DNA from 4 places in the Pantoea sp. F_5 genome. Region 1 is predicted to be linked to each of the others. Evidence: predicted binding sites of a transcription regulator. Region 1 holds the regulator's gene; each other region holds the start of a gene.
The links. The regulator LexA, encoded in region 1, represses DNA repair genes until DNA is damaged. The targets are predictions, from matches to a motif close to TNCTGTATGTACATACAGNA.

Region 1 (7,527 bases):
TGACCAGCGCTACGGTATTCGCTACGGCGGCGCGCGCTTCACAATTCTGCCCGGCCCGTTACCGGAGGTGGCTGCACCCACGCTCAATGTGGCACCGGGCAGTCCCGGTCTGCTGATCACCCGTATCAACCGCAATCAGCTAAAAGAGGTGATTGATTGCGACTGTGAATACTGGCGGTACGACGCGCTCTGTGTGGATGTTGAGGCTTAGGGTTATTGTGATTTGCATCACACTCACGCATGATATCGCGCGCTGATAACCCCTTTTTAAAGGCGCAACATGAGTGACAAAAATCCTTTTGCCCGCCACCTTGCAACGGTACTGCAATGGGTGCTGAATCTGGGTCTGCTGAGTCTGGCGATCATCCTGATCGTCTTTTTAGGCAAAGAGACTATTCATCTGGCAAACGTCCTGTTTAATACCGGCGAGCAGGCTTCTTCTTACCTGCTGATTGAGGGAATTGTTATCTATTTCCTCTACTTCGAATTTATTGCCCTGATTGTTAAGTACTTTCAGTCGGGCTATCACTTTCCCCTGCGCTACTTCGTCTATATCGGTATCACGGCCATTATCCGCCTGATTATCGTCGACCATAAAAATCCCTTCGATACCCTCTGCTACTCAGCGGCGATCCTGATTCTGGTGGTCACACTGTGGCTGGCCAACAGTAACCGGCTGAAACGCGAATAATCCACCTGCCGTCTGACACGACGGCAGGTGTTCGCATCGCCGCTCTGCGCTAAACTAGCGACCTGAAAATTATCGGGAGTGGTGCCATGCCGCAAGACGCACTCAGCTTATTACGTTCGCTCAACTGGCTTTCTCCGTCGCAGGCTACCCTTACGCCACCCTTGCTCGACTGGCTGATGGAGGAGGATTCGATGACGCGCCGTTTTGAACAGCACTGTCAGCGGGTCACGGTTCAGCCGCTACGTGAAGGCTTTATCGACGCCAGCGAGTTGGGTGAGGAAAGGGCGTTGTTACCAGACGATGAACGCTTCTGGCTGCGCGAAGTGCTGCTATCCGGCGACGATCAGCCCTGGCTGGCTGGCCGCACGCTTGTGCCGGAAAGTACCCTTAACGGGCCAGAGGCGATGCTGCAACAACTCGGTACTCGTCCTCTTGGGCGCTATCTTTTTTCGTCGTCGACGCTGACCCGCGATTTTATTGAGCCGGGGCAGGTGGAGGGATTATGGGGACGGCGTTCCCGCCTGCGTCTCTCTGGCAAACCGCTACTGCTGACTGAACTGTTTTTACCGGCATCGCCGCTCTATCGCGATCTGGTCTGAGGATTTTGTGGTGCAAACGAGCTTAAGTATGAATAAATGGCGGGCCTACGCTCGCCTGATGCGTATCGACAAACCGATTGGGACGCTGCTGCTGATGTGGCCCACGCTCTGGGCATTATGGCTGGCTGACATGGCGATGCCGCCGCTGCCGGTGCTGGTGGTATTCGTTGCCGGGGTATTTGTCATGCGCGCGGCCGGTTGTGTGATCAATGACTACGCCGACCGCAAAGTTGATGGTCATGTGGAGCGTACGAAGCACCGGCCACTGGCCAGCGGCGCGGTGAGTGCCAAAGAGGCGAAGCTGCTGTTCGTGATCCTGGCGCTGGTGGCTTTTGCGCTGGTGCTGACCATGAACCTGATGACGATTATGCTCTCGGTTGTGGGGCTGGCGCTGGCCTGGGTTTATCCGTTTATGAAGCGCTACACTCACCTGCCGCAGGTCGTACTGGGGGCCGCGTTTGGCTGGGCGATTCCGATGGCATGGTCCGCAGTTAGTGAGTCCTTACCTCTGGTCTGCTGGCTGGTGTTTATTGCCAACATCTGCTGGACGGTTGCTTATGATACGCAGTATGCGATGGTTGATCGGGACGATGACCTCAAGATTGGCGTAAAGTCGACGGCGATTTTATTTGGTCGTTTCGACAAGCTGATCATCGGGTTGCTGCAACTGGCAACCCTGCTGCTGATGGCGCTGGTGGGCATGATGCTGCATCTGAACGGTGCCTTCTACTGGACGTTGCTGCTGGCGGCTGCGCTGTTTGTTTATCAGCAGAAGCTGATCGCCGGACGCGAGCGCCAGCCCTGTTTCCAGGCTTTTCTGAATAACAATTATGTCGGGATGGTGCTGTTCCTCGGCGTACTGATGAATACGCCGCCGTTCACTCAGCTGTTCTGACTGGAAAGGCAGCCTGTCATAGCGGGAAGACCGCGCCTGCACAGGGGACAGGGCCAGATCGGAAAGACGCAAAAGCTGTCATCCATGACGGCTCGGCCCGCGCCATCCCTGGCGCGGGACGCTTTCCTCTTCTGTCCCTGTCCCCTGCGCGTCAGGTTCTTCGTTGCTGTAAGAAGCCTGCCAGACAGCCCTGTGCGACATAAAAAAGGCGACCCTAAGGTCGCCTTTTTTGCTTTACGCGGGTATCAGTCGTGCGCGACAGCCGTTTCAATGGTCATCCGGACATCGCTGGTCACCAGGTCAGCCAGGATATGCCAGGTGGCCTGGGTCTGGGCCACATCCGCATCTCCGCTGTCGCTGATGTAGCCTTCATCACGCAGCGTCAGTACCAGTGAGGTAAAGACCGCTTTGTCGAAGAACTCCGGCGCATTGATCCCGTGCAGTACCGACAGACGCTGAGCCAGCGTCCGGCTCTCTTTCTCCAGCGTGCCGCGGTTAATCGTCGGCTTGGCGCTGAGAATCGAGAAGGTAATGGCATAACGCTGTAGCGTTTCACGCACACCGGCAGCCAGCAGTTGCAGCGTGCGGTAGCGCGCTGCGGTAAAGCGCAACTCACCGGCTTCGACGGTAATCAGGCCCTGACGCGCCAGCTCCTGACTGATGTCAGTCAGCAGTTGTGGCAGCTCATCGGTCTGCCAGCGCAGGAACAGTTCGCTCTTCAGCATCGGATAGATCAGGCTCACCTGACGCAGCAGTTCCGCTTCGCTCAGCGTCTGATGCTGCTGAACAATGGCGGCAATCAGCGACGGCATTACCAGCATGTGATGAATGTTGTTGCGGTAATAGGTCATCAGCACCGCCTGCTCACGCGGCAGAATGATGATGTCGCCAATACTGTCCTTTTCACTCTCAAACTTATTCATACCCATGGCGTGATCCAGCAGCGCTTCTGCTGAGAGATCGGGTACGGTTGCGTTAGGTGAATAAGGCACATTGCGCAGCAGCTGGGTGTAGCACTCCAGTTGTTCTATCAGCTGTTCGCGGGTAAGTGAGCGCTGACGTGAGGCAAGCAGGGCCGTGACACAGAGGTTCATGGCGTTAGCCGCGCCCGCTTCATTGATACGTACCATCAGGCTGGCCGCGATATCATTTACCGTCGGTGTTAACCAGCTCGGACGCTGCGGCTCAATCGGATCGATCGCGTCGCGCCATTCCGGTACCCGCTTGTTAAGATAGTTGACCAGCGGCAGCGGTTCGCCAAAGTTAACGTAACCCTGACCGAGGTTACGCAGCTTGCGCAAGCCACGCACCATCTGCATGAAGCCCTCTTTCTCTTTCGCCGCGCCGCGCAGTTCTTTGGCGTACGTACCCACTTCCATCACGTGCTCGTAGCCGATGTAGATCGGCACCAGCGTGATCGGGCGATTACCGCCGCGCAGCATCGCCTGCAATGTCATGGCTAAGGTGCCGGTTTTCGGATCCAGCAGGCGACCGGTACGAGAACGACCACCCTCGACAAAGTACTCAACCGAATAGCCGCGGGTAAACAGCTCACCAAGATATTCGCGGAACACCGTGGCGTACAGCTTGTTGCCTTTAAAGGTGCGACGGATAAAGAAGGCACCCAGACGACGGAAGATCGGACCGGCTGGCCAGAAGTTAAGGTTGATACCGGCAGCAATGTGTGGCGGTACCAGCCCCTGATGATAGAGCACGTAGGAGAGCAGCAGATAATCCATGTGGCTGCGGTGGCAGGGCACGTAGACAATCTCATGTCCATCCTGCGCCAGCTGGCGCACTTTTTCGCCGCCATTGACGTTGATGCCCTGATAGAGACGGCTCCAGAGCCAGCCCATCACGCGGTCGGTAACGCGAATCGCTTCATAGGAGAAGTTCGCCGCAATCTCTTCCATCATCTCGACGGCATTCTGCTGCGCTTTCTCATGGGAGATTTTTTTGCTGCGCGCCTCATCTTCTACTGCTTTTTCAATCGCTTTGGATTGCAGCAGACGATTAAACAGATCCTGACGGGCCGGTAAACGCGGGCCAATCGCAGCCAGCCGCTGACGGGCAAAATGGATACGCGCGACGCGGGCCAGCTTCTGCGCGATCGACTTATCTGTCCCATGTTCCGTGGCCATACGCCGCAGAGAGACGGTCGGCGAGAAGCGGACAAAGCTGTCGCGCCCATGCCAGATGACCGCAAAGAACTTCTGCACGCCGTTCAGCACCCGCAGGTGTGGTGTGGCTTCGCCCTGAACTTCACGTCCCGGTGCACGACCAAACATCACGGTGACGGGAAGCATCTGAATATCCAGCGTGGGATTATTGCGATGCAGGTCCAGGTAATCGTGGAAAATTTTCACCGATTCCACGCTGGGTACAAAATAGGGGAAGACGCGCGGGCCATCGTGGATAAAGACGTGGCGAGGCAGCAGGGAACCATCAATCTCCAGTGGAGAGAGCGGATCGGGCAGATGATGCCGCAGACACTGCGCGCGCAAAGTCAGTAAGTCAGCCTTCGAATCGTAAGGCAAAACATACATAATAGGTCGGGTCGGATCCAGACCATGTTCAGACACGGGATCGGCCGGAATGGCCTTACTCTTTACCAGAAACGAGAGTGGTAAATTAAGCAATTTATAATAAAGTTTACGCCAACCTGACATAGACAACATGAAGCCTCTTGTTAGCAAAGCGCCGCAAGCATACCAGAAAGTGCAGCGAAGATCTGTGGTGGTGCCAAATGCACGCAGCCCAGACATTGACGTCAATCCGATAAAAGGGTTCCCACACATGGCAAATAATGCCACCGGACTTATCAGAATAGTAAAAGCCGCAGGTTACTCCTGGCAGGGGCTGCGTGCCGCGTGGCAACATGAAGCGGCGTTTCGTCAGGAAGCCCTGGCTGCGCTGGCGGCGATCATTATCGCCTGCTGGCTGGATGTCGATGTGATCTCGCGCATCCTGATGATTGGGTCGGTGGTGCTGGTGGTCATCGTCGAAATCCTCAATAGCGCCATTGAAGCGGTGGTCGATCGCATCGGTCAGGAGCATCATCCGCTGGCAGGCCGGGCCAAAGATATGGGCTCTGCGGCGGTACTGATCAGCATCTTACTGGCACTGTTTGTCTGGATCGCGCTGCTCTGGACACATTTGCGATAAGCGTTCCATATCGCGCCAGAAGCCGCGTTTTGCCTGACAATCGGTTTCCATTTCGCCAATACCTGTATATACTCACAGCGACTGTATAAACAACCAGGGGGCGGGATGAAAGCATTAACCAGCAGGCAGCAGCAGGTCTATGACCTGATTCGCGACCATATTTCTTCAACAGGCATGCCGCCTACGCGCGCAGAGATTGCTGCACAACTGGGCTTCCGCTCACCGAATGCGGCAGAAGAGCACCTGAAAGCGCTGGCGCGTAAAGGCGTCATCGAGATCGTTTCCGGTGCATCGCGCGGCATTCGTCTGCTAATGGAAGAAGAAGCCTCAGAAGGCATACCGTTGATTGGCCGGGTTGCTGCCGGTGAGCCGATCATGGCGCAGGAACATATCGAAACCCACTATAAAGTGGATCCGGGCCTGTTTAAGCCGTCTGCTGACTTCCTGCTGCGCGTCAGCGGAATGTCGATGAAAGATATCGGGATTATGGATGGCGACCTGCTCGCGGTACATAAAACCCAGGATGTGCGCAACGGCCAGGTTGTCGTTGCCCGCATTGATGATGAAGTCACCGTTAAGCGCTGGAAAAAGCAGGGTGCTATCGTGCATCTGCTGCCTGAAAACAGCGACTTCGACCCGATTGTTGTCGATACCCGTGCACAGTCCCTGACCATCGAAGGTCTGGCGGTTGGCGTGGTACGCAACGGCGAGTGGCTCTGATTTGAGGCCGGCGTGCATTCGCCTTTACTGATGCTATTCTGTCTGCCCTAATTTTGTCGCTGCCTGTTTTGCGCAGCGACACCGAGCACGGAACGGCGAATGCGCTTTATTACGGCAACCGATAAAAACCTCTGGCGGCTTGCGCTGCCGATGATCCTTTCAAATATCACTGTTCCCTTACTGGGGGTGGTCGATACTGCAGTCATTGGTCATCTCGACAGCCCCGTCTATCTTGGCGGGGTTGCGGTCGGGACCACGGTGACCAGCTTCCTCTTTATGCTGCTGCTTTTCCTTCGAATGAGTACAACTGGCCTGACGGCACAGGCGTTTGGTGCGGGCGATAAAACCGCGCTGGCACGCGCGCTGACTCAGCCGCTGATTATTGCGCTGCTGGCAGGTGTACTGTTCATCGCTTTACGTTATCCGATTATTCAGCTGGCGACCCATCTGGTTGGCGGTAATCCCGCGGTACTGGAACAGGCGGCGCTGTTTATTCAGATTCGCTGGCTCAGTGCGCCTGCTACGCTGGCAAATCTGGTCATTCTGGGCTGGCTGCTGGGCGTGCAATATGCGCGCGCGCCGGTGATCCTGCTGGTGGTGGGCAATCTGGTTAATATTGTGCTCGATCTCTGGCTGGTGATGGGGCTGCACTGGGGTGTCGCGGGTGCGGCAACCGCCACGGCGCTGGCGGAGTATATTACACTGGGTGTCGGCAGCATCATGGTCTGGCGGGTCCTGAAGCTGCGCGGTATTCCCCTGAGCCTGCTGAAGCAGAGCTGGCGCGGAGACAGCGGCCGGCTGCTGCGGCTGAACCGGGATATCATGCTGCGCTCATTGATGCTGCAACTCTGTTTTGCCTCGCTGACCGTGCTGGGCGCGCGGCTGGGCCCGGATGTGGTGGCGGTCAACGCGGTATTGCTGATGTTCATTACGTTCACGGCCTATGCGCTGGATGGCTTTGCCTACGCGGTTGAAGCGTTTGCTGGCGAGGCGCATGGTGCAAAAGATGGCGGCAAACTGCTGCGCGTCTGGCACTCTGCCTGTCGACAGGCAGTTGTGGTGGCGCTGTTCTTCTCGCTGATCTATGCCATTGCTGGCCCGCAGATTGTTACCCTGTTGACCTCTCTTCCTTCGCTGCAACAGAGTGCTGACCGCTATCTGGTCTGGCAGATCGTTATGCCGCTGATCGGCGTCTGGTGTTATCTGCTGGATGGGATGTTTATCGGCGCAACGCGTGGACGTGAGATGCGTAACAGCATGGTGATGGCAGCAGCAGGCTACTTTCTGACGCTGCTGAGCGTACCGGCGCTGGGCAATCACGGACTGTGGCTGGCGGTAACGGTTTTCCTGGCGCTGCGCGGTCTGTCACTGTGGCTCATCTGGCGCAGGCACTGGCGTCAGAACAGCTGGTTTGATGCCTGATGCTGTAGAGGTGGATACAGACTATTCTGTATTAT
Region 2 (7,527 bases), on a different contig from region 1:
GCCGACCTCGGCGCTGGATCCGGAGCTGGTTGGTGAAGTGCTCGACGTCATCAAAAAGCTGGCGCGTTCCGGCACCACGCTGGTAATTGTGACCCATGAGATTGGCTTTGCCCGTGAAGTGGCGGACAAGGTGGTCTTTATGGTGGATGGCCGGATTGTTGAGCAGGGCAGCACCACGCAGGTACTGAACAATCCGCGCCACGAACGTACCCGCCGTTTTCTGGCGCGCGTGCTATGAAGGCGCTGACCTTAACAGCGCTGACGCTGCTCCCAGTGCTGACCTGTAAGGCGGCGGAGAAGCTCGATGTGCTGAAAAATGAGACGCCGATTCATGCCCCGGCGAATCCCCGGGCGATCGCGAAAATCCCGGCTGACTTTCACTTTATCGAACCCGGCACGCTGACGGTAGCAACCGCCGCGACTAACTCTCCACCGCTGTCGCTGCTGGCGTCTGACAACGTCACGCGGATCGGCAGCGATCCGGACATCGCCAGGCTGCTGGCTGACAGTCTGGGGTTAAAGCTGAAGCTGGTTCCGGCCTCGTGGGAGGACTGGCCACTGGGCATCAGTGCCGGACGCTATGATGTCGCCATGTTTAACATTGCCGTTACTGAGGAGCGTAAGAAGAAGTTCGATTTTGCGACCTATCGCGCTGATAACCACGCCTTTGCGGTAAAAAGCGACAGTAAGATCAGCCAGATCAGCAGCCCGCCTGATATTGCCGGTAAGCGGATTATCGTCTCATCGGGCACCAATCAGGAGCGCATATTGCTGAGCTGGGATCAGCAGAACCGGGCCAAAGGTCTGCCTGCGGTGACGCCAGTCTATCTTACCGATGATGCCTCTGCGACGCTGACGCTGCTGTCGGGGCGGGCCGATGCGATCTTTGGCCCGCACTCGATGGCCGCCTGGAAAGTGGCTTCACGCGGCCAGACAAAGCTGGTGGGCAGCGGACCGTTCCGCGCCTGGGTCGCCGTGACCACTAAAAAGGGCAATGGGCTGGCACCGGCTTTACAGGCCGCACTGGATAGCACTATCACGGGTGGGCAGTATCAGCAGGTGCTGGCCCGCTGGGGTGAACAGGATGAAGCTGTGACGCACTCCACAGTGAATCCGCCGGGCATTGTTTACTGAGTCGGCAGAACCGGCTCTCCTGCTGAAGCCGGTTCTGCCATTTAATGACCCCAGAATTGAACTACACTCTCCAGCGTTAGTGATTTATCCTGCCCGCCTGTTTTCGTAAAAAATCCTCACTGCGTGGCGGAGTAATTGACCTGGAAGCCCCATGAAAATCAGATTCCTTTCTGCCAATGAGCAAAAGCTGGCGGAGGTGCGTAAGATACTCGAGCCTGTCGGGGTCGAAGTATTACCCATCGCCCGTCGTATCGAAGAAATTCAGACTGAAAACGAGCTGGACCTGGTGCGTGATAAACTGACCAAAGCCTTTTCGCTGATTGGGCGGCCACTGTTTGTTGAGCATACCGGTCTCTATCTGGATGGCCTCAATGGTCTGCCCGCCGGGCTGACCCGTATCTTCTGGAACCGCCTCGACGCTGAGCGCTTTACCGCACTGGTGCAGGGACTGGACAGCCAGGCTGTGACGGCCAAAACGGTGCTCGGCTACTGCGACGGTCGCAAAATGTATCAGTTCTCGGGTGAACTGCGCGGCACCATCGCCGCTAAACCCGCCGGGACACGCGGCTTCCAGTGGGACTGCGTGTTTATCCCCGAAGGCTATGAGCAGACCTTTGCAGAAATGGGCGAACTCAAGAATGAGATTTCGATGCGGCGCATCGCGCTGGATCGCTTCGCCACCTTTTTAAAAACCTCGCGGGGAGTGGCATGAAACCTGAACTCAAACGCGCCTATGATTCCGGCAAACTGATTCTGTTTGCCGGTGCCGGTATTTCGCGTAATTTTGGCCTCCCCGAGTGGCATGAACTGATTGCTCACCTTGCTAACGAGTTGGGTTACGATCCCAAAATCTTCAATACCTATGGAACGCACCTGTCGCTGGCAGAGTATTACAAGCAAAAGAAAGGCTCGCTAGGCCCGCTGCGCAGCTGGATGGATCGTGAGTGGCACCGGCCGGATATCGATGTCCGGTCTTCTGAAATTCATACCATGATTACCCAGGGTAACTTCTCGCGCATCTACACCACCAATTACGATCGCTGGCTGGAAGCGGCGCACGAGGCGCACGGCGTCCCCTATTACAAAGTGGCGAACGCCGCAGACCTGGTCTCGCTGACTGAAGATAAACGTCACATCATCAAGCTGCACGGTGACTTCGATGATGACACCTCTATCGTGCTCGATGAGAGCAGCTATTTTGAACGCCTCTATTTTGACTCCCCTCTCGACATCAAACTGACCCATGACGTAATGGGCAACTCCGTACTGTTTGTCGGCTACAGCATCAGTGATTTCAACATACGCCTGCTGTTTTATCGTCTTACCAAGATGTGGGGCCGCACCGGGCTGGCGACCGCGCGACCCAAGTCGTATCTGTTCACAAATCGCAACAACCCGGTAGCCAAAGAGGTGCTGGGGCAGTGGGGGATCGAGGTGATCGTGTCCGAAGAGGACGATCCGCGTAAAGCACTGGCGATGTTCCTTGAAGAGCTGCTGGTGTAGTCAGTCTGGTTTCCGGCAGAGAAGCGGCAGGAAAATGAAAAAAACCTGCGCCCGGTTAAAGTTAGCCTGCGCGTAACCGGTAAACTCCATTCTCTGCTGGCAAAGCATAACCGGCATGATATACTGTATGCATACACAGTACCTGAGGGCAAAAAGATGGCTGTTGAAACAAAATTTGTTGTAGTCAGAAAGGGTGAAGAGAAGATGACGTTTGCCAATAAGAAAGAGGCCGATGCCTACGACAAAATGCTCGATATGGCCGAAGCCTTCACTGACTGGCTGTTACAGCATCAACCGGCACTGGACGAATCTCAGGCAGAAACGCTTGGTCTGCTGATTGCGGAGCAGAAAGATGCGGTCCAGCATATTCTGCGCACCAGCAAACTGCCGGACGTAGCCGCAGGCGCGACGAAGCCTGAAGCCGTGGCAGAAGAAGGTGCGGATGAGCAGGCGGAAGCGCCTGCTGCGAAGAAAGTACGTGCCGTTAAAGCTGCGTAACTGCCACAACGCCGGAAGCGACCCTTCCGGCGTTGTTGTTTCTGATTAACGGCTTTATCTGACCTTTTGTCAGGTCATTCAAAATAAATCCGCCTGTGGTTCCTTTATGCTGAGTGCCCGCCTGCAATCATCTCCCTGTAAATCACGCAAATCAGCCAGCTAAAATTTGGAACTCAGCGTTATAGTATCAATCAGGATTCAATAATCTGGATTTTTGATCATTCATTTTTAAGCGTCAGACGCCGTTTGATTATTTTAATTCTACGCATAAATATCAACAGTCTTGATTAAATGAATTAGCAAGTAAACTAATATGATATTCTCCTGGTGATTTCCTTACCTCATTTTAATTATTAATTAACACCAGAGCTGTGAAATAAGAGATATTAATTGTTAATTGGCTCACATTTTCTTGTGAAATAACCCGGCAGTACTATTAAACTTTAAAAATCAGTGTTAGGTTAGAGCCGTTTTCAGCGTAGGGTTGTTACTGGATAACAGGCAAAACCTAAGCGTTCCACAGTCATTACCACTGTGGGGTGCTTAGGTTTTTTTTTGCCTTAAATTTACTCCGATAATGTGTAAGTCATTAATAACACTAGCAATAATTAATCGGCCTGTTCAGGCCAGGGAAGCATGACGTAGATGACAGCAGGTTCAGGGCTCTCCTGCGAACCGTACATCATTAAAATCAAAAACAGGTTGCTAAGATGAAATATAAAAGCATGCTGTGCGCACTCTCATTATTGACCTTTTCACCCTTGTCTGCAGCGCAGGAATGGAGCGGAACAGTATTAGGGTTTGAATCTCCACCTGATCCTGTTCTGGGTGATATGTATGGCCTTCGTAAATTGCTTAACGACAATGGATTTACCTATAACCTGGGTTATCTGAATGAAATTGGCTGGAATGGCGGCGGTGGATACAATCATGCTTCACACGTCGCTTATATCGATCAGTTTGCTTTGACCTTTAATCAGGATTTGTCGCGCTGGACAAATATTCCCGATGCACGTATCGAAGCGAACATTGTTAACCGCAATCATAACGATGATCTGACCACGCGACGCGTGCAGGATCCTCGCGTGAATGTGAACGATCTCACGCAGGAGAGCTGGGGCGGACAATCAATTACCCGACTGGGCTGGCTGACCTTTGCCCGAAGTTTTGATGATCGGCGTATGACATGGCGTATCGGAATGATGAACAAGGTTCAGACCTTCGATCAGATTATACCCTGTGATTTCCAGATGCTTTCACAGTGTGGCGGAAAATCCGCGAACTCACTGACCTGGAATAACTGGAACGTTCATACATGGGGAACCACGCTCGAATACCGGTTAACTCCCGTTGTCACTTTGAAAGGTGGTGTGATGGAGCAGAACCCGGATGCTGCCAGTCGTCATCACGCCTGGAGTGGCTCCACCCGACGCAGCAAAGGTGTCCTGCTGCCGGTAGAAATTGAAGCCCGCCCGATCATTAACGGCCTGCCGGGTGCCTATAACCTGGGGGTGGTTTTTACCAATGCCCCGCAAACTGACCTCTATCGCGGCCGGTCCGGTGGCGCAGGTGCCAGTGATCCCGGCGGTTATGAGAAGCATAACCGGACAGGGTTTCTTTACGCCGGACTTAATCAGCAACTGACGCGACATCAGGATGACGCCAGTCGCGGGTTGAGTACTTCATTCAGTATGAGCCTGGCCGATCAGCGAACTAACTACATGCATTCGGTCTATGCCGCGTCACTCCGCTATCGGGGGCTGTTTGACGCCCGTCCTGAAGACTGGATAGGTTTTGGCCTGACCTGGACGGATATGAGCAATCAGTACGCGCGTAATCAGCGCTACATGAACACGATCAGTGGTATTTCTGACTACAACGATGCGGCTTATCATCCGGTGCCTGGTCATTCGCTGAATGGGGAATTCTATTACCGATTCCGCCCCGTTTCCTGGCTGGAACTTCAACCCGGGCTTCAGTACTGGCATCGTCCGGCGGGGATATCCCATACGCAGGATGCCTGGGTGACGGAACTTAAGACGGTCGTGACTTTTTAAGCTGAAAAAGGTTCTCGATCGCTGTCACGCTTTTTACCCTGACAGATTGAGGTCGCGAATAAAAATGATAGAGTGCCCGGAATGGATTGTTACTGCTTAGGCAGGCAAAACCTGATTTCTGGCCTCTGCCGGATGTCAGGTTTTTTTGTTTCTGGGGTTCCGATGAAAATCGCCAAAATTCTGAATAATAACGTGGTGATGGTTCATGATGAGCAGGGGCGCGAGCAGGTCGTCATGGGGCGAGGGCTGGCCTTTCAGAAACGCGTCGGTGACAGTCTCAACGGCGCGCAAATTGAGAAAGTGTTCGCACCGCAAAGTGATGTGCTGGTTCGTCGGCTGGAGGAGTTGTTACACCAAATCCCGCCTGAAGTAATGACGACCTGCAATAGCATTATTGATCTTGCGATTCAGCGTCTGGGGAAATTGCAGGAGAGTCTTTATATCACATTAACCGACCACTGCTATTTTGCCATTGAAAGGCAGAACAAAGGTCTGGCAATTAAAAATGTATTGCTCTGGGATATCAAACGTCTTTATCCCAAAGAGTTCGAACTGGGGCAGGAGGCCAGGGCAATCATCGCCCGTCGTCTGAATGTCGAACTACCTGAGGATGAAGCCGGGTTTATCGCGCTACATCTGGTGACAGCACAGCTCCATAATGACATGCCGGAAGTGATGGATGTCACCCGGGTCATGCAGGAGATCCTGCAACTGGTGAAGTATCAGTTGCAGCTTGAATATAACGAATCGTCACTGAGTTATCAGCGGTTTGTCACCCATCTGAAGTTTTTCGCGCAGCGGATGCTGACGCGAACCGTGGTCAACGATGACGATGTTTCATTGCATACGGCAGTAAAAGATAACTATCCCAAAGCCTGGAAATGCGCGGTGAAAATCGCGCAGCATTTGCAAAAAAGCTATCAGCGAGAGCTGACGGCGGAAGAGATTATGTTTCTCGCCATTCATATCGAGCGGGTGAGAAAAGAGGGGCAGTAAGCCCCATAAACTGGATTGTTACTGCTTAACGCAGGCAAAACCTGAGCGCGTCCTCTGAAAAGAGGACGCTCTCGGGTTTTTTTATTTTTGGCTCAGTCAACGGATGTCAACGGACATCGGTTTAAGGAAATTGAGATGGAATATCACACGCTGGCGCAGGATATCCTCGGCCATATTGGTGGCAGAGAGAACATCGTAAGTCTGGTTCATTGTGCCACCCGGCTTCGCTTTAAACTGAAAGATAACCACAAAGCCGATGCGGAAGGACTTAAGAAGAATCCGGGTGTCATTATGGTCGTCGAAAGCGGCGGTCAGTTTCAGGTAGTGATTGGCAACCATGTTCATGATGTCTGGCAGGCCGTTCGCGCTGAAGCCGGTCTGGCTGATGAGACTTCAGAAGCAATAAAGGATAATGAGAAGGCAGGTAACCTTTGCAGTCAACTGATCGACATTGTTTCAGGCATTTTCACCCCCTTTATCGGCATTCTTGCCGCCTCCGGTATTCTCAAAGGTCTGCTGGCGCTGGCCGTGGTCTGTGGCTGGCTATCTGTGGAGGGTGGAACCTATAAAATCTGGTTTGCGGCAAGTGATGCGCTGTTTTATTTCTTTCCGCTGATACTGGGCTTTACCGCAGGTAAAAAGTTTGGCGGTAATCCCTTTATCACCATGGCCATCGGCGGTGCACTGATTCATCCGACGATGATTGCTGCCTTCAATGTCAGCCAGCAGTCCGGCGTCTTGACTGATGCGTTTCTCGACATTCCTGTGACCTGGTTTAACTACAGTGCGTCGGTTATACCCATCATTCTCGCCGCGTGGGTGAGTTGCTGGCTGGAAAAACAGAGTACCCGGCTGCTGCCCGCCGCCATGAAAAACTTTTTTGCGCCAGTGATCTGTCTGAGCATCACTGTGCCGCTGACCTTTTTGGTAATTGGCCCACTGGCCACGTGGCTGAGCCAGATGCTGGCGAACGGTTACCAGTGGATTTATGCTCTGGCCCCCTGGCTGGCTGGGGCCGCCATGGGTGCACTGTGGCAGGTTTGTGTAATTTTTGGTTTGCACTGGGGACTGGTGCCGCTGATGATCAACAACCTTGCTGTACTGGGACATGACTCGATGCTGCCCGTACTGTTGCCTGCTGTTATGGGTCAGGTTGGTGCGGCACTAGGGGTTTTACTGCGCAGCCAGGATGCGCGCCAGAAGATGCTGGCGGGTTCATCAGTGACCGCAGGGATCTTTGGTATCACTGAACCGGCTGTCTATGGCGTTAATCTGCCGTTACGCCGTCCCTTCATCTTTGGCTGTGTGGCGGGTGCCATCGGCGGTGGCATTGTCGGCT
Region 3 (7,527 bases), on a different contig from region 1:
TGTGAAAACGCTTCATGCTACGACTGAGATGAAACTGCTCAGGCAGCAGGACGGCCCGGGGATCGGGCGACCACCAGAGAATGGGATCGCCGGGCGAAAACCACGGAAAGATACCGTGCTGATAAGCGTTAAGTAATCGGGCAGGGGAGAGATCACCGCCCATGGCCAGCAGGCCGTTTGGCTCACGCAGCGCCATCTCAGGCGGGGGAAAGATTAGAGATTCCCGTGACAGTTGTACCAGTCTCATCGCGTTATGTTACTCATCGGCATTTCGCTAAGACTATAACGCAATACGCTGCCGGAAACGCCAGTAGCGCCCTGCTTTTGAGATTAATTCCGCATGACTGCCCTGCTCAACAATCGCGCCATTATCCATCACGCAGATGCGATCCATCTGTTCCAGGCCACTCAGCCGGTGAGTGACCATGATCATGGTCTTTCCGGCAGTCAGCCGTTGCAGCAGGGCGAGAATATGCTGCTCGGTGGTGGCATCCAGCCCTTCGGTGGGCTCATCCAGCAGCCAGAGATCGCCGTCGTGTAGTAATGCGCGCGCCAGCGCCAGCCGACGCAGTTCGCCGCCGGAAAGCGGGCGACCCCCTTCGCCCATCCAGGCGTTTAATCCCTCCTGATTCTCAAGCAGGCGTTGCAGGCCAACGTCGTTCAGGACGCGGCATAGTTGCTCATCAGTGGCATTGGGGCAGGCCAGCAGCAGGTTATTGCGCAGGCTCTGGCTGAAGAGGTGAACCCGCTGCGTCACCACGCTGATACGCTGGCGCAACGCGGCTTCTGACCAGGCTGTAATCGGCAGATCATTCAGGCTGATCACACCGTGCTGGCTTTCGCGAGCGCGGGTCAGCAGCGCCAGTAGCGTCGATTTTCCGCAACCGGTCGGTCCCAGTAGCGCAATATGTTCACCCGCGGCCACCTGCAGGGTACAGCTGTTCAGTACCTTATCCGGACGGTCGGGGTAGCTAAAGTCGAGCCGATCAATATTGACGTAGAGCGGCCCTGACCGGGCGTCTGACCGTACCGGGAAGGTAATAGCGGGTGCCTGATCGATAATGTCATTAACCCGCTGCGCGGCGGTTGTCACCTGCGACATCGGCAGAAAAGCGCCTGCAACCGGTGCCAGCGCCTCAAAGGCGGCCAGGGCGCAGAACACGACCAGCGCAATCAGCGAGCCGGGTAACTGCTGTTCACTGATTGTCGCAGCACAAAGCCAGAGCAGCAGGGTTACGGTAATGCCGCTGATCAGCAGCAGCAGGCTCTGGGCGGCGGCCTGCAAACGCTGTTGTTTGCTCTGTGCCTGCTGCCAGCGCTGTTCATCTTCGTCAAGTTGCTGACGCCAGCTCTGCGAGGCACCATATAACGTGAGTTCAGCCTGTGCCGCCAGCCACTGCATCAGTTGCAGACGCCAGCGGGCGCGTCCATGGGCAATCGCGATGCCTGCCGGTGAGCCAAGACGATAAAATAGCAACGGCATCAGAATCAGCGTACTCAGCATGATACCGCCCAGCGTCAATGCCAGTGGGACATCAATAAAGCTTATTCCGAAGATGACTACCACTATCACCACAAATGCGCCAAGCAGCGGCGAAATGACGCGCAGATAGAGATGATCCAGCGTATCAACATCGGCCACAAAACGGTTGAGCAGGTCCGCCTGGCGGAACTGCGAGAGCTGCCCCGGCGAAAGCGCCATCAGACGGCTGAAGGTGTGGACACGCAGATGCTGAAGCACTCTGAACGTCGCATCATGACTGACCAGACGTTCAGCATAGCGTGCGGCGGTACGGATGATCGCAGCACCACGGACGCCCGCCGCGGGCAGCATATAGTTGAAGGTATAGAGGCCCGCTACGCCTGCCACTGACGATGCGGCGAGAAACCAGCCTGACAGGGTCAGCAGGCTGATGCTGGCCAGCAGGGTAACAATCGCCAGCGCAATGCCCAGCGCAAGGCGGAAAGGGTGGCGCAGCCAGAGACGAAGAAAAGGACGCAAGGCCGACATCAGCGGATCTCCTGTTGACGATGCTTCAGCATCTCGCTGAAGGCACCGGGCTGTTGCGATAGCTGCTGCCAGTTACCCTGTTGCACCAGCTCACCCGCCTCCATCACCCAGAGGGTCTGCCAGCGACTCAGCGTATCAATCTGATGAGTGATCATCAGCGTAGTCTGGCGGGCAGCCGCCTGGTTCAGGGCCAGCATCACATGATGTTCGCTGAGTGCATCCAGGCTGGCTGCCGGTTCATCAAGCAGCAAAAAATGTGAGGATTTATAGAGTGCGCGTGCGACCGCGACCCGCTGTGCCTGACCCACCGACAGCTGATTACCACCATCGCCGGGCTGAGTTTCAATACCCCTGGGCAGACGAGGCAGGAACTCGTTAATGCCGCACGATTCCAGCAGCGTCGCAAAGCGCTCGCCGTTCCAGGCAGCATTCATCACGATATTGTCACGCAAGGTGGTGGCCGGTAACTGAGGATTCTGTCCTACCCAGCTAAGCTGCTGATGCCAGTCGCTCCGCCGTATATCACGCAGTTCGATGCCATTCGCTTTCAGCGAGCCCTGGTAAGGAAGGAAGCCAAGCAGGGCGTTCATCAGGGCCGTTTTCCCGGCTCCGCTTTGACCGACCAGCGCAATCTGCTCACCCGCGGCGATGGTAAAGGTGAGCGGGCCGCAGAGCACCTGACCATCCGGCGCGCAGACTCGTAGCTCATCGGCGTCAAGTGCGATTGCGCGATCGGCAGTAAAAGGCTGCTGGCCATCCTGCGGTACAACGTCGGGCGTCGCCTGCATAAAGGCTTCAATTGCATCGGCACCGCCTACCGCCTGGGCTTTGGCGTGATAGAACGCGCCGAGATCGCGCAGCGGCTGGAAAAACTCCGGGGCAAGTATCAGCACCAGAAATCCTGTAAACAGCGTCACGCCCTGACCATAATCACCGAAATGCAATTCGCCCAGATAGGAAAAGCCAAAATAGACGGCCACGACGGCAATGGCTAACGAGGCAAAAAACTCCAGCACGGCCGAGGAGAGAAACGCTAAACGCAGCACGTCCATGGTGCGCTGGCGAAAATCAGTGGTGGCGTCGGCAACCGCCTGCTGCTCTGCTTCAACACGATGAAACAGCCGCAGCGTTTCTCTGCCGCGCAGACGGTCGAGAAAGTTACCGCTCAGGCGGGCCAGCACCAGGAAGTTGCGGCGATTGGCCTCGGCCGCACCCATGCCGACAAGTGCCATAAACAGGGGAATCAACGGCGCAGTGGCAAACAGGATCAGACCCGCGGTCCAGTTCAGTGGAAAAATAGTCAACAGAATGCAGCAGGGGATCAGCACCGCCAGCGTCATTTGCGGCAGATAGCGTGCGTAATACTCCTGCATCTCTTCAATCTGCTCCAGCAGCAGAGTCGCCCAGCTCCCGGCTGGCTTTCCCTGGATCCACGCCGGGCCTAGCGCAGATAACCGGTCTAAGACCTGCTGACGTAACGCCTGACGGATAGCCTGCCCGGCACGATAACCGGTCAGTTCGCGGGCATAGTTAATCAGGGCGCGCAGTACGAAGCAGAGCAGTAACAGCACGATACTGACCGTCAGGGTTTCACGCGGCTGCTGGTCAATGATCAGCGCCTGCAGCAGCGAGGCCAGTAAACCAGACTGGGCAATGATCAGCAGGGCACTTACCATGCCCAGCAGCGTGTTGAGCCGCAACCAGCGACCGGCGAAACGACGTTGCTGACGAAGCCAGCGGGTAAGATGCTGCTGCCGCGATTTGTCCATGCGAGACCATGCTAAATGTCGGTGACAGGGGAAAATGGAAAGACATTTCCATCTCTTCAGGCGCAAGAATCTAGCATGAGAGCCATAAAAAAGGCGACGGAAAAACCGTCGCCTGGAACATTTGAGATCAGAGGGTTAACAACTTACCGATCGTTTTTAACCAGCCCGTCAAGAAAACGCTCAGCGTCTAACGCGGCCATGCAGCCGGTGCCCGCAGAGGTGATCGCCTGACGGTAGATATGGTCCATCACATCGCCTGCCGCAAAGACACCAGGGATGCTGGTCTGGGTCGCGTTGCCGTGCAGACCCGACTGAACTTTGATGTAACCGTTCTCCAGCGCCAGCTGACCTTCAAAAATAGCCGTATTCGGGCTGTGTCCGATAGCAACAAACAGACCTGCCACCTCCAGCGCTTCTGTTTCATCACTGTTCTGAGTTGAACGCAGTGTCAGACCCGTCACGCCCATCTGATCGCCAGTCACTTCTTCCAGCGTACGATGGGTGTGCAGCACGATATTGCCATTGCGCACTTTTTCCATCAGGCGGTCGATCAGGATCTTCTCTGCGCGGAAGCTGTCACGACGGTGAATCAGATGCACTTCAGCCGCGATGTTCGCCAGATAGAGCGCCTCTTCAACGGCCGTGTTACCCCCGCCAATCACTGCGACTTTCTGATTGCGATAGAAGAAACCGTCACAGGTTGCACAGGCAGAGACACCTTTACCCTTGAACGCCTCTTCAGACGGCAGACCCAGGTAACGCGCTGACGCACCGGTTGCAATGATCAGGGCATCTGCCGTGTATACGCCGCTGTCGCCAGTGAGGGTGAACGGACGGTTCTGCAGATCAACGGTATGAATATGGTCGAAAATGATCTCAGTATTAAATTTTTCGGCATGCTCGTGCATGCGCTCCATCAGCGATGGACCTGTCAGATCGTGCGGGTCGCCCGGCCAGTTCTCCACTTCAGTAGTCGTGGTGAGCTGTCCGCCTTTTTCCAGACCGGTGATCAGCACCGGGTTCAGGTTGGCGCGTGCAGCATAAACGGCTGCGGTATAACCCGCTGGGCCGGAGCCCAGAATGAGTAACTTACTGTGTTTGGCCGTACTCATGCGTTCCTCAGTTTCATTCGGCTGACATAGCCTGCGATTGTAGGGAATATCCGGCGACAATAACAAGACTTAGCCAATTTTGTTAACGATAGCTGCAAGTGGCGTAGACGATGAGCGGCGGTTTTGCCTGGTCAATGCGCCAGAATGGGGCAAAAATCGGCTTTAAAGGGTGCAGAAGTGGAAAAATACTCATTTAAAAACAGATACCCAGCGGTCTGTCTGGCATCTTGTCCTGAATTTGGTGATTTTACTTTGACAATCGCCTGCGCTTTTGCGAAAACATTATCAGAAGCGAATAACATTTATCGGAACAAAACAGGTTTTCCTCGCCTGTTTTGCGTGTAACGCCGAATAAAAGCAGCCTGATATGGATAATGACGCATGATGTGGACAGACAACATGCGTCATATCGATAAGTGTCAGATCACAGGCTCTGTTAGCTCACTTCAAAAATGCCCCGAACATTGAGCGTTTTCAGGGCGTGGCAGGTAAAGGGAAGGAATTAAGAGAGACAATAATAATGGTAGACAATAAGAAACGCCCCGGGAAAGACCTCGACAGAATTGACAGGAACATTCTGAATGAACTTCAGAAAGATGGTCGTATTTCAAACGTAGAGCTTTCCAAACGCGTAGGCTTATCGCCTACGCCATGTCTTGAGCGTGTACGCCGTCTCGAACGCCAGGGATTTATTCTTGGTTACACCGCGCAGTTAAACCCGCACTATCTGGATGCTTCTCTGCTGGTATTCGTTGAGATTACTCTGAATCGTGGTGCGCCGGATGTGTTTGAGCAATTTAACGCCGCTGTGCAAAAACTTGAGGAAACTCAAGAGTGTCACCTCGTTTCTGGTGATTTCGACTACCTGCTGAAAACGCGCGTACCTGATATGTCTGCCTACCGTAAGCTGCTGGGTGAAACCCTGTTGCGCCTGCCGGGCGTAAACGACACGCGAACTTATGTGGTGATGGAAGAGGTCAAACAGAGCAATCGACTGGTGATCAAAACTCGCTGATGCGGGGCAGGTGCAAAACCTGTGAGATTTCGGTACACTCCTGTGCATTCATACAGGAACAGCGTCGGGCTTGCCCGACGCTGTTGCTTCTTACTTTACAGGCACCTGGAGAGTCCTCTTGAGCCAGGAATATACAGAAGATAAAGACGTTTCGTTACAATCGCTGAGCAGTGGACGTCGTCTGCTGGAAGCGTTGCTCATTCTGGTGGCGCTGTTTGCCATTTACCTGATGGTTTCACTGGTCAGTTTTAACCCTTCCGATCCGAGCTGGTCGCAAACGGCCTGGCATGAACCTATCCACAATATCGGCGGCAGCGTCGGTGCCTGGCTGGCTGACACCTTACTCTTCATCTTTGGTGTGATGGCATACGCCATTCCACCCGTCATCCTGGGCTTGTGCTGGATTGCTTTCCGTCAGCGCGACAGCCAGGACTATTTTGACTACTTTGCCGTCGGATTACGCTTAATTGGTGTTCTTGCGCTGGTGGTTACGACCTGTGGTATGGCAGCGCTGAACGCGGATGATATCTGGTACTTTGCTTCGGGCGGCGTGATTGGCAGCCTGGTCAGTAATGCTATTGCTCCCTGGTTTAGTCCGGCTGGCGGCACGCTGATGCTGCTCTGCGTCTGGGCGGCAGGAATAACCCTGTATACCGGCTGGTCCTGGCTTACCATTGCAGAGAGAATCGGCGGCGTTGTCATGGGCGTGCTGACGTTTGCCAGCAACCGTTCACGTCACGATGAACCCTGGCAGGAAGAAGATGACGAGCGGGAGGGGCAAGATTATGCGGATGTCCCTGCTCTGCATGCCGCCGATCAGGATGATGACGTGCTGCTATCTGCTCCGCGTGCTGCCGATCAGGAAGAGGATGTGCTGCTTTCGGCACCACGTGCTGCCGCTCAGCCTCTGCCGTCACAGCAAGATCCGCTACTGGCGAAAGCGGCGGCCGCAACCAGTGCAGCGGTAGCCGCCACTGCGGAAGCTGCAGACGTGACCATCGCTCCTGCGGCACCGGTTAACGCGGTGCCTGCTGCAGCGGCCTTTACTGCATCGGTGCCTGCCGCGTCAGCAGCAGTGCCTGCACCGCCGACGGCACAACCTGCTCCAGCTTCTGCACAGAGCACCCCTGCATCCTATGGTGCAACGACGGCTCCGACGCCGGCGCAGAATGCTTCTGCACCCGCGGCCTCACCACCGCTTTACCACTTTGAAATGCCAGACGAAGCCCCGGCTGCGCCGTCGTTCAATGCTTATGATGATGACGACCCTAAAATGGGTAACTGGCGTGACACATCAGCGGCCCCTGCGGCCGCAACAATCACCGCTGCCGCTACGGCGGCCACACGCACTGCGCCTGTTTTCGACCTGGCACCTGAAACCAATCTGAACCCGCAGGTTAAGCAGGGTATCGGACCGGCGCTGCCGCGTCCTAATCCGGTAAAACTGCCTACGCGTCGTGAGCTGGCCTCTTATGGCATTAAGTTACCTTCGCAACGCATGGCTGAAGAGAAAGCAAAAGCGGAAGAGAGTGAAGCGGCCCCGGCTACGTCGGTTTCCACTGCACCTGATGCAGAAGAGGCACTGCAGCAGGCTGAACTGCGTCAGGCCTTCCAGTCTGA
Region 4 (7,527 bases), on a different contig from region 1:
CCCGGACATCATAAAGCCCTGCGTCAGGCAGAAGCCCATAAAGGGGCGATGGGTTATCACCTGACCCAGCGCTGCGTAGGCGGAGAAGATCGATCCTTTACTGCGTCTTTCTTCTGGCAGCGTTTCATGCAGCTTCCAGCGAGCCAGCAGGATCAGCAAAATGGCAATGCCGCCCAGCACCATAAAGATGCCGCGCCAGTTGACTATCGGCATCAGCACACCGCCCAGGACCGGTGCACCAATCGGGGCCAGACCGTTGACCAGCATCAGCAGCGCGAAGAAGCGCGTCAGCTCATGACCGCTGTACATGTCACGCGCAATCGCCCGTGACAGCACCGCACCACCTGCACCGGCCAGTCCCTCGAACAGTCGTGCCAGCAGCAGCTGGTTAATATCCTGCGCCAGCGCACAGCCCATTGAGGCGATAAACAGCAGCACCAGTGACAGGGTCAGCGGACGCAGGCGGCCGAACTTATCGCTCATCGGGCCAAACAGCAGCTGTCCAACGCCCAGACCCAGCAGACCGGCGGTCAGACTCAGTTGCGCGGTTGCGGTTTCAGTATGCAGATCCTGCGCCATTTGTGGCAGGGCAGGCAGATAGAGGTCGATGCAGAGTGGGCCCAGTGCGGCCAGCAGGCCGAGCGTAACGGCGTAAACCAGGCGGTTGGAGTGTACAGGGGTCATTTATCCTCGGAATCATCAGCGATGGGGTGAACAGAAAGCAGGCAAGGCAGTAAATTACAGAGACCCGTAACGCAGCTATCACACTGCTCAAGGCCTTCACAGATGATGGCCGATGCGTCTGAAAATAGGTCGTTACGGCGTGTCTGTTTTGCGGTGAAGTATACGTCTGCGTTGACAGCAAAACAGCCTTCTTTACGATATCCTGACATTTACCTTGCCACGAATTATTGCTCATAAACTTGATAAATCAGCATTTATGTTCCAGGCTTGTTTCCACATGGACAATCAATGAGGAACAACAAGATGAATAAAGTGATGGGATGTATCGCTGCGGCGCTGACACTGGCTGCACTGTCTGGTTGTACGACTTACGATCGTGCTGAAAGCTACGTGACTAAGCCAGTGGTAAAGGATGTTAAAAAAGGCATGACCCGTGATCAGGTACGTCAGATCGCCGGTACGCCGTCAACTGAAATCACCATGGTTCACGCGCGCGGCACCTGCCAGACTTACGTACTGGGTCAGCGCGACGGTAAAGCACAGACTTACTTCGTGAGCTATAACGACACTGGCCGTGTGATGAACTACGGCTTCCAGAGCTGTGCGGAATATGACACCGATCCGCAGGTTCAGCAGTAATACGTAGCCCCCCTGAATAGCAAACGGCCCGTCGTCATGACGGGCCGTTTTTCGTTGTGTCGCAGACTACAATCCTGCCGGACGCGGCACCTCAACATAATCACCGTCTATCTGCCGCTGATAGTAGTGGCCGTCCTGCACATAAAAACGTTTACCATTAAAGTCGAGTACCCGCATTTCATTGCTGACCCGCGACTCGGCTGGCGGTTCGACCACCACATATTCCTCCCCGTGACGCTGGTAATAACTGCCGTTCAGCAGGTAGTAGGTCAGTCCGCCAATCAGCACCGCGGTAGCGGCTTCAGGTAAAAAACGTATCGGGCCAGGCCCGCCCCAGTGGGGGCCAGGTCCGCCATGTCGACCCCATCCACCCGGGCCCCAGTCGCCATGGTGGGCAAAAGCCAGCGCGGGCGTCAACAGCGCCAGCGTCAGAAGCGAGGCAATAATTTTTTTCATCGGATGTCCTCCTCATAAGACTGGATGCAGAATTCGCTTTTTGCCGGGCAAAGACAAGCATTAAAGCGGCGATTTTTCGCCTGTTTACCATGCTTAACGCTTTCTTAACGACGTCGCCATCAACGGGGAAGATTATGGAGAGGCAGGGCGGAAATAACCTGGCGCGGGCGCGCCAGGTTTACAGCAGATTAACGATGCGCCAGCTCGGCGTTGTCGTCACTTTCCAGTACGCGCTTATCGGTCAGACCTAACCAGCGGCTGGTCAGGGAACCGGCGGTCATAGAACCGTTGACGTTCAGTGCCGTACGACCCATATCAATCAGCGGCTCAATGGAGATCAGCAGCGCCACCAGGGTGACAGGCAGGCCCATCGCAGGCAGAACAATCAGGGCGGCAAAGGTGGCACCACCGCCGACACCGGCCACGCCTGCGGAGCTCAGCGTCACTATCCCAACCAGGGTGGCAATCCACAGCGGATCAAACGGGTTGATACCAACCGTTGGCGCTACCATCACGGCCAGCATGGTCGGATAGAGACCGGCACAGCCATTCTGTCCAATTGTGGCACCAAAGGAGGCAGCGAAGCTGGCAATCGAGTCAGGTACGCCCAGACGACGGGTCTGCGTCTCCACGCTCAGTGGAATGCTTGCTGCGCTGGAGCGGCTGGTGAAGGCGAATGTGATCACCGGCCACACTTTACGGAAGAAGCGCAGCGGGTTGATGCCGTTCACCGACAGCAGCAGGGCATGGACACCAAACATGATGGCCAGACCGAGGTAAGAGGCGACCACAAAACTGCCCAGCTTGATGATGTCCTGCAGGTTAGAACCGGCAACCACTTTGGTCATCAGCGCCAGCACACCGTAGGGGGTCAGCTTCATGACCAGACGAACCAGCTTCATAACCCACGACTGCAGCGTATCAATTGCGACCAGCACGCGCTGACCTTTCACTTCATCATCTTTCAGCAACTGCAGGGCAGCGACACCCAGGAAGGCGGCAAAGATGACGACGCTGATAATCGAGGTGGGATTGGCACCGGTCAAATCGGCAAACGGGTTTTTCGGGATAAAGGAGAGCACCAGCTGTGGCACGCTCAGGTCAGAGACCTTGCCGACATAGTTGCTCTGGATCGCACTCAGACGCGCGGTTTCCTGCACACCCTGTACCAGACCTTCCGCGCTCAGACCAAACAGGCCGGTCACGAACACGCCGACCAGCGCCGAAATAGCGGTGGTAAACAGCAGTACGCCAATGGTCAGCACGCTGATTTTCCCCAGCGACGAGGCGTTATGCAGACGGGCCACCGCGCTCAGAATAGAAACGAACACCAGCGGCATCACCACCATCTGTAGCAACTGGACATAGCCATTGCCAACGATGTTAAACCAGCTGATAGACTCTTTTACCACTGCGCTATTTTCGCCGTAGATCAACTGCAAAACCAGGCCGAACAGCACGCCGATCACCAGACCGGTCAGCACTTTTTTCGACAGGCTCCAGTTCTGACGGCTGAAGCGGGAGAGTAATACCAGCAGCACCACAAAGGCCACGATATTAAGCGTAAGAGGAAGGTCCATGCTGAAACTCCAGAGTAATGCGGCTTTCCCACCCGGGAAAGCCGCATAACGTTAATCACGAATTAAGACAGCAGGAATGGTAACAGCAGGTGCAGAGGGTGCCTTATATCCAAATGGCATGGTTTATAACTTAATGGTGTTTTGTGCGGATTTATTGCGCAGAATGACTGGATATTAACCGACCGACGCCATTTTGTAGCGTATCAAACAGTTGAGCCGGCCAGCCGTTTGCACCAAAAGATGGCATGCCGACCGGGAACCACAGCGCATAGCCTACCAGTCCCAGACACAATGCCCGCTCAAGCTGATTGCCTTTCTGACTGCGCAGGATCGGCAGACGGAAGCGCCAGCGGCAGGGCCACAGCAACGGGACACCGGCGGGCGTCAGCATATCGGCCACAATATGACTGAGGTAGCCCAGCGTCAGACCCTGCAGTACGTCCGCGGGTATCGGCGACGACTGGGGCAGGTTTATCTGAAAAAGCCATAAACCGGCGGCTACCGCCAGCAGACTATGGGTAAAGCCCCGATGACCGAACGCGCGTGCAATAGGATGAGAGAGCCAGCGTAGTCGCTGCCCCAGCAAAGATTTGGGGTGATCGATATCGGGCAGGAGGCATGTCAGCAGAGCAGAAGGAACAAGATGCCACCAATCGGCCTGCGCCAGTACGGGTGTAAGCTCAGCACGCTTAGCAAAAATAGCGCTGGCAATGGCAAAAATGATGTGGCCTTCGCCCGTCATGATAGAACCTGGTTGCAAAGAAAACTGTCGATGCATCCAGTATAGGGATTTATCCAGTGAATGAGAACATGTGACGCTGTAACGAAGCATGAATATTTTTAACAAGCCGGACAGCGATGAAACACTGCCCGCCTGTTCTGACAGAAAGATTAACGTGCCAGCCAGCCGCCATCTACCGCCAGGGTATAGCCATTTACGTAGTCAGACGCGGAAGAGGCCAGGAAAACTACCGGCCCCATCATGTCATCAGGCACGCCCCAGCGTCCTGCCGGGATACGTCCCAGGATCTCATCGCTTCGGGCCTGGTCTTTACGCAACTGTTCGGTGTTATCGGTAGCCATATAGCCTGGGGCAATCGCATTAACATTAACGCCATGCTTCGCCCACTCATTCGCCATCAATCGCGTTAAACCCATCACGGCGCTTTTTGACGCCGTATATGAAGGCACGCGGATGCCCCCCTGGAACGACAGCATAGAGGCGATATTGATAATTTTGCCGCCGTTACCCTGAGCAATAAACTGCCGCGCTACCTGCTGTGACAGGAAAAAGACCGTTTTACTGTTGATGTTCATCACATCATCCCAGTCCTGCTCGCTGAAGTTCAGTGCATCTTCACGACGGATAATCCCGGCGTTGTTGACCAGGATATCGATTCTGCCTGCGGCGGCGACAGCCTGCTCAACAACCTGCGACGCAACATCAGAGCGCATCAAATCCGCTGACACCGACCAGAAACGGCGGCCAAGTGCTTCAACTTTACGTTGCGTTTCGTCAGGCTCGAAACGGTTAACGCCGACAATGTCGCAGCCAGCCTGAGCCAGCCCCAGAGCCATACCCTGACCCAGACCGGTATTACAACCGGTCACCATTGCCACTTTGCCTTTTAAATCAAACATATTCAGTACCATTTATGCCTCTCCTCTGCTTAACGCAGTTCGCTGATTTTGACGTGGTCCATGTCATCAAAGACCTGATTCTCACCCACCATGCCCCAGATAAAGGTGTAACGCTGGGTGCCGACACCAGCATGAATTGACCAGCTGGGTGAGATGACCGCCTGCTCGTTATGTACCAGCAGATGGCGGGTTTGCTGGGGTTCTCCCATCATGTGGAAGACCGCGCTCTCTTCGCTCATATCGAAGTAGAAGTAGACTTCCATGCGCCGCTCATGGGTGTGACAGGGCATGGTATTCCACAGGCTGCCTTCATCCAGCCTGGTTAAGCCCATGGTGAGCTGGCAGGTGGGCAGGACATCCGGCACGATAAATTTGTTAATGGTGCGACGATTGGCAGTGGCAACATCACCCAGCGTGGCGGTGGCTGCTTCCTGCAGCGTGATCTTCTTATCCGGGAAGGTGCAGTGTGCGGGTGCGCTGTTGTAATAGAATTTGGCGGGCTGGGCTGGGTTCAGGCTGCGGAACAGCAGGTGGCGCGCACCTTTGCCAATGTAAAGCGCCTCTTCGTGACCGATCTCCCACGCTTTACCGTCGACCTCGACCAGACCCGGGCCGCCAATGTTAATCATGCCCAGCTCGCGGCGTTCAAGAAAATAACTGACACCCAGCTGCTTTCCCATCTCATCACCGATAGTGACTGGCTTATTAACCGGCATCACGCCGCCAATGATGATGCGGTCGATGTGGCTGTAGGTCAGGGTGTAATTGTCAGCGGAAAAAATCGTCTCAATCAGAAACTCGCGGCGCAACGCGTCAGTGTCGAGTTGTTTAGCGTGATCGCTATGAATGCTTTGGCGAACGTCCATCTCAGGCCTCTCTGCAGGTCAGGTTATTCATGCCCCGAACGGGGACGCTTCGGGCATCTTAGGCAGAGTGGGATGGGAATTCAATAAAAATGAAACGTTGTTTTATTTTTTGCGGGGTAGATCAACCGGCATGCGCAGCGGGCCAAAAAAAAGCCCGCTATGCGCGGGCTGTTTATTATCCCTGCAGATGCTGCAGGCTAAGCTGTGTCAGGTTGTCCAGCCGGACATCCGCCAGCGCCCAGCGCGGATCGTCACGATGCTCAGTAGCAGGTACCACAATCGACCGCATGCGGGCCGCTTTGGTCGCGATCATGCCATTAAACGAGTCTTCCAGTGTGACGCAGTTGAGTGGATCAATCGCCAGGCTGGCGGCGGCGTTGAGGTAGACCTGCGGATGGGGCTTGCTATAGGGCAGTGATTCTGCTGAAGCCAGCACATCGAAATAGTGGCGCAGGTTGAAGATCTCCAGCACCTGTTCCAGCATCATGAGCGGCGATGCTGAGGCCAGACCGATTTTCAGTCCCTGCTCCTGGCAGAGCTGTAGCGCCGTTTCCACGCCAGGGAGCAGCGGGCGCGTCTGATCCACCAGCGTCATGGCACGCGCAATAATACGGTCAGTAACCTCCTGCTGAGAGGGGCCCTGCCAGGGCAGCGTTTCGTACCACATCCGCACAGTCTGGTCGATACGCAGGCCAAGGGTATCAGGCATTTCACTGCGGCGTGACAGGTCGACGTCCAGCGTTGAAAAGATATCCAGTTCAGCCTGATCCCACAGCGGTTCAGAATCGATCAGTAAGCCATCCATATCAAACAGGGCAGCAAGGACAGGGCGGTGCCAGGTCATCAGCGGTCTCATTATAAATAAAGTCGGTTTACCATACCATCATTCTCTGCTGACGCCTGCTTCAACCAATTGACCACGCTTTATTTGGGAAATTTCTTTGTGGGCAGGTAGACTGACGGCAAATTGGATTCCAGGTTCAGGAGATATTATGACCTATCAACAGGCTGGCCGTATCGCCATCCTTAAGCGCGTAGTGGGCTGGGTGCTCTTTTTAGTGGCACTGCTGTCGACCATTATTTCGGTATTGAGCTTTATGTTTAAGCACAGCGAGAAGCAGCCCGGTATTGACGCCGTTATGCTTGATTTCGTCCATGTCATTGTCGATATGCTGCGCTTCAACACGCCGTTCCTGAACGTTTTCTGGCATAACTCGCCGGTACCGGAATTTAATGGTCAGATGAACCTGGGTTTCTGGCTGATCTACATTCTGATTTTTGTCGGGCTGGCGCTGGAGTCATCAGGCGCGCGGATGGGACGGCAGGCACGTCACGTCAAAGAGGGCATTGAAGATCAGATGATTCTGGAGCAGGCAAAAGGCAGAGAAGGACGCAGCCGTCAGCAACTGGAAGAAAAGGTGCGCGTTCCTCGCCACACCATCTTCCTGCAGATCTTCCCGCTCTATGTCCTGCCAGTGATAATTGCGATAGCCGGCTATTTTGCGTTGTCGCTGCTGGGCTTTATCTGACTGTGAACGCCGTCAGGCCGGTCTGGCCTGACGGGTGCCGAGCGCATCTTCATCCAGCAACTGGCCAATGGCGAACTGCGCGTCGCCAGGCCAGTGCCCGCCAAACACGTTAGCCCGGTTCAGCAGATAGTA

Region 2: the regulator LexA is predicted to act here: its motif matches at 2,759-2,778, upstream of F3I44_RS14625 (YebG family protein).
Region 3: the regulator LexA is predicted to act here: its motif matches at 5,946-5,965, upstream of F3I44_RS20200 (DNA translocase FtsK 4TM domain-containing protein).
Region 4: the regulator LexA is predicted to act here: its motif matches at 4,124-4,143, upstream of F3I44_RS04415 (metal-dependent hydrolase).

Annotation. Positions count from the first base shown of each region.
Region 1 is NZ_VWUO01000008.1:195,753-203,279, reverse strand. Features, by position in the region: gene F3I44_RS13015 (UTRA domain-containing protein) at 1-211, shown strand, start outside; gene psiE (phosphate-starvation-inducible protein PsiE) at 281-691, shown strand; gene ubiC (chorismate lyase) at 778-1,290, shown strand; gene ubiA (4-hydroxybenzoate octaprenyltransferase) at 1,319-2,185, shown strand; gene plsB (glycerol-3-phosphate 1-O-acyltransferase PlsB) at 2,431-4,854, opposite strand; gene F3I44_RS12990 (diacylglycerol kinase) at 4,982-5,350, shown strand; gene lexA (transcriptional repressor LexA) at 5,456-6,070, shown strand; gene dinF (MATE family efflux transporter DinF) at 6,170-7,492, shown strand.
Region 2 is NZ_VWUO01000010.1:73,788-81,314, reverse strand. Features, by position in the region: gene F3I44_RS14645 (amino acid ABC transporter ATP-binding protein) at 1-238, shown strand, start outside; gene F3I44_RS14640 (ABC transporter substrate-binding protein) at 235-1,134, shown strand; gene F3I44_RS14635 (non-canonical purine NTP pyrophosphatase) at 1,286-1,846, shown strand; gene F3I44_RS14630 (SIR2 family protein) at 1,843-2,637, shown strand; gene F3I44_RS14625 (YebG family protein) at 2,794-3,135, shown strand; gene F3I44_RS14620 (carbohydrate porin) at 3,861-5,192, shown strand; gene licT (BglG family transcription antiterminator LicT) at 5,355-6,188, shown strand; gene bglF (PTS beta-glucoside transporter subunit IIABC) at 6,324-7,527, shown strand, end outside.
Region 3 is NZ_VWUO01000020.1:7,311-14,837, reverse strand. Features, by position in the region: gene aat (leucyl/phenylalanyl-tRNA--protein transferase) at 1-247, opposite strand, end outside; gene cydC (cysteine/glutathione ABC transporter ATP-binding protein/permease CydC) at 281-2,011, opposite strand; gene cydD (cysteine/glutathione ABC transporter permease/ATP-binding protein CydD) at 2,011-3,780, opposite strand; gene trxB (thioredoxin-disulfide reductase) at 3,924-4,892, opposite strand; gene F3I44_RS20210 (hypothetical protein) at 5,037-5,237, shown strand; gene lrp (leucine-responsive transcriptional regulator Lrp) at 5,413-5,907, shown strand; gene F3I44_RS20200 (DNA translocase FtsK 4TM domain-containing protein) at 6,026-7,527, shown strand, end outside.
Region 4 is NZ_VWUO01000002.1:408,142-415,668, forward strand. Features, by position in the region: gene F3I44_RS04395 (multidrug effflux MFS transporter) at 1-684, opposite strand, end outside; gene osmE (osmotically-inducible lipoprotein OsmE) at 988-1,323, shown strand; gene F3I44_RS04405 (DUF6515 family protein) at 1,390-1,779, opposite strand; gene F3I44_RS04410 (L-cystine transporter) at 1,968-3,359, opposite strand; gene F3I44_RS04415 (metal-dependent hydrolase) at 3,511-4,101, opposite strand; gene kduD (2-dehydro-3-deoxy-D-gluconate 5-dehydrogenase KduD) at 4,251-5,012, opposite strand; gene kduI (5-dehydro-4-deoxy-D-glucuronate isomerase) at 5,030-5,866, opposite strand; gene hxpB (hexitol phosphatase HxpB) at 6,042-6,710, opposite strand; gene F3I44_RS04435 (YniB family protein) at 6,859-7,395, shown strand; gene F3I44_RS04440 (fructosamine kinase family protein) at 7,408-7,527, opposite strand, start outside.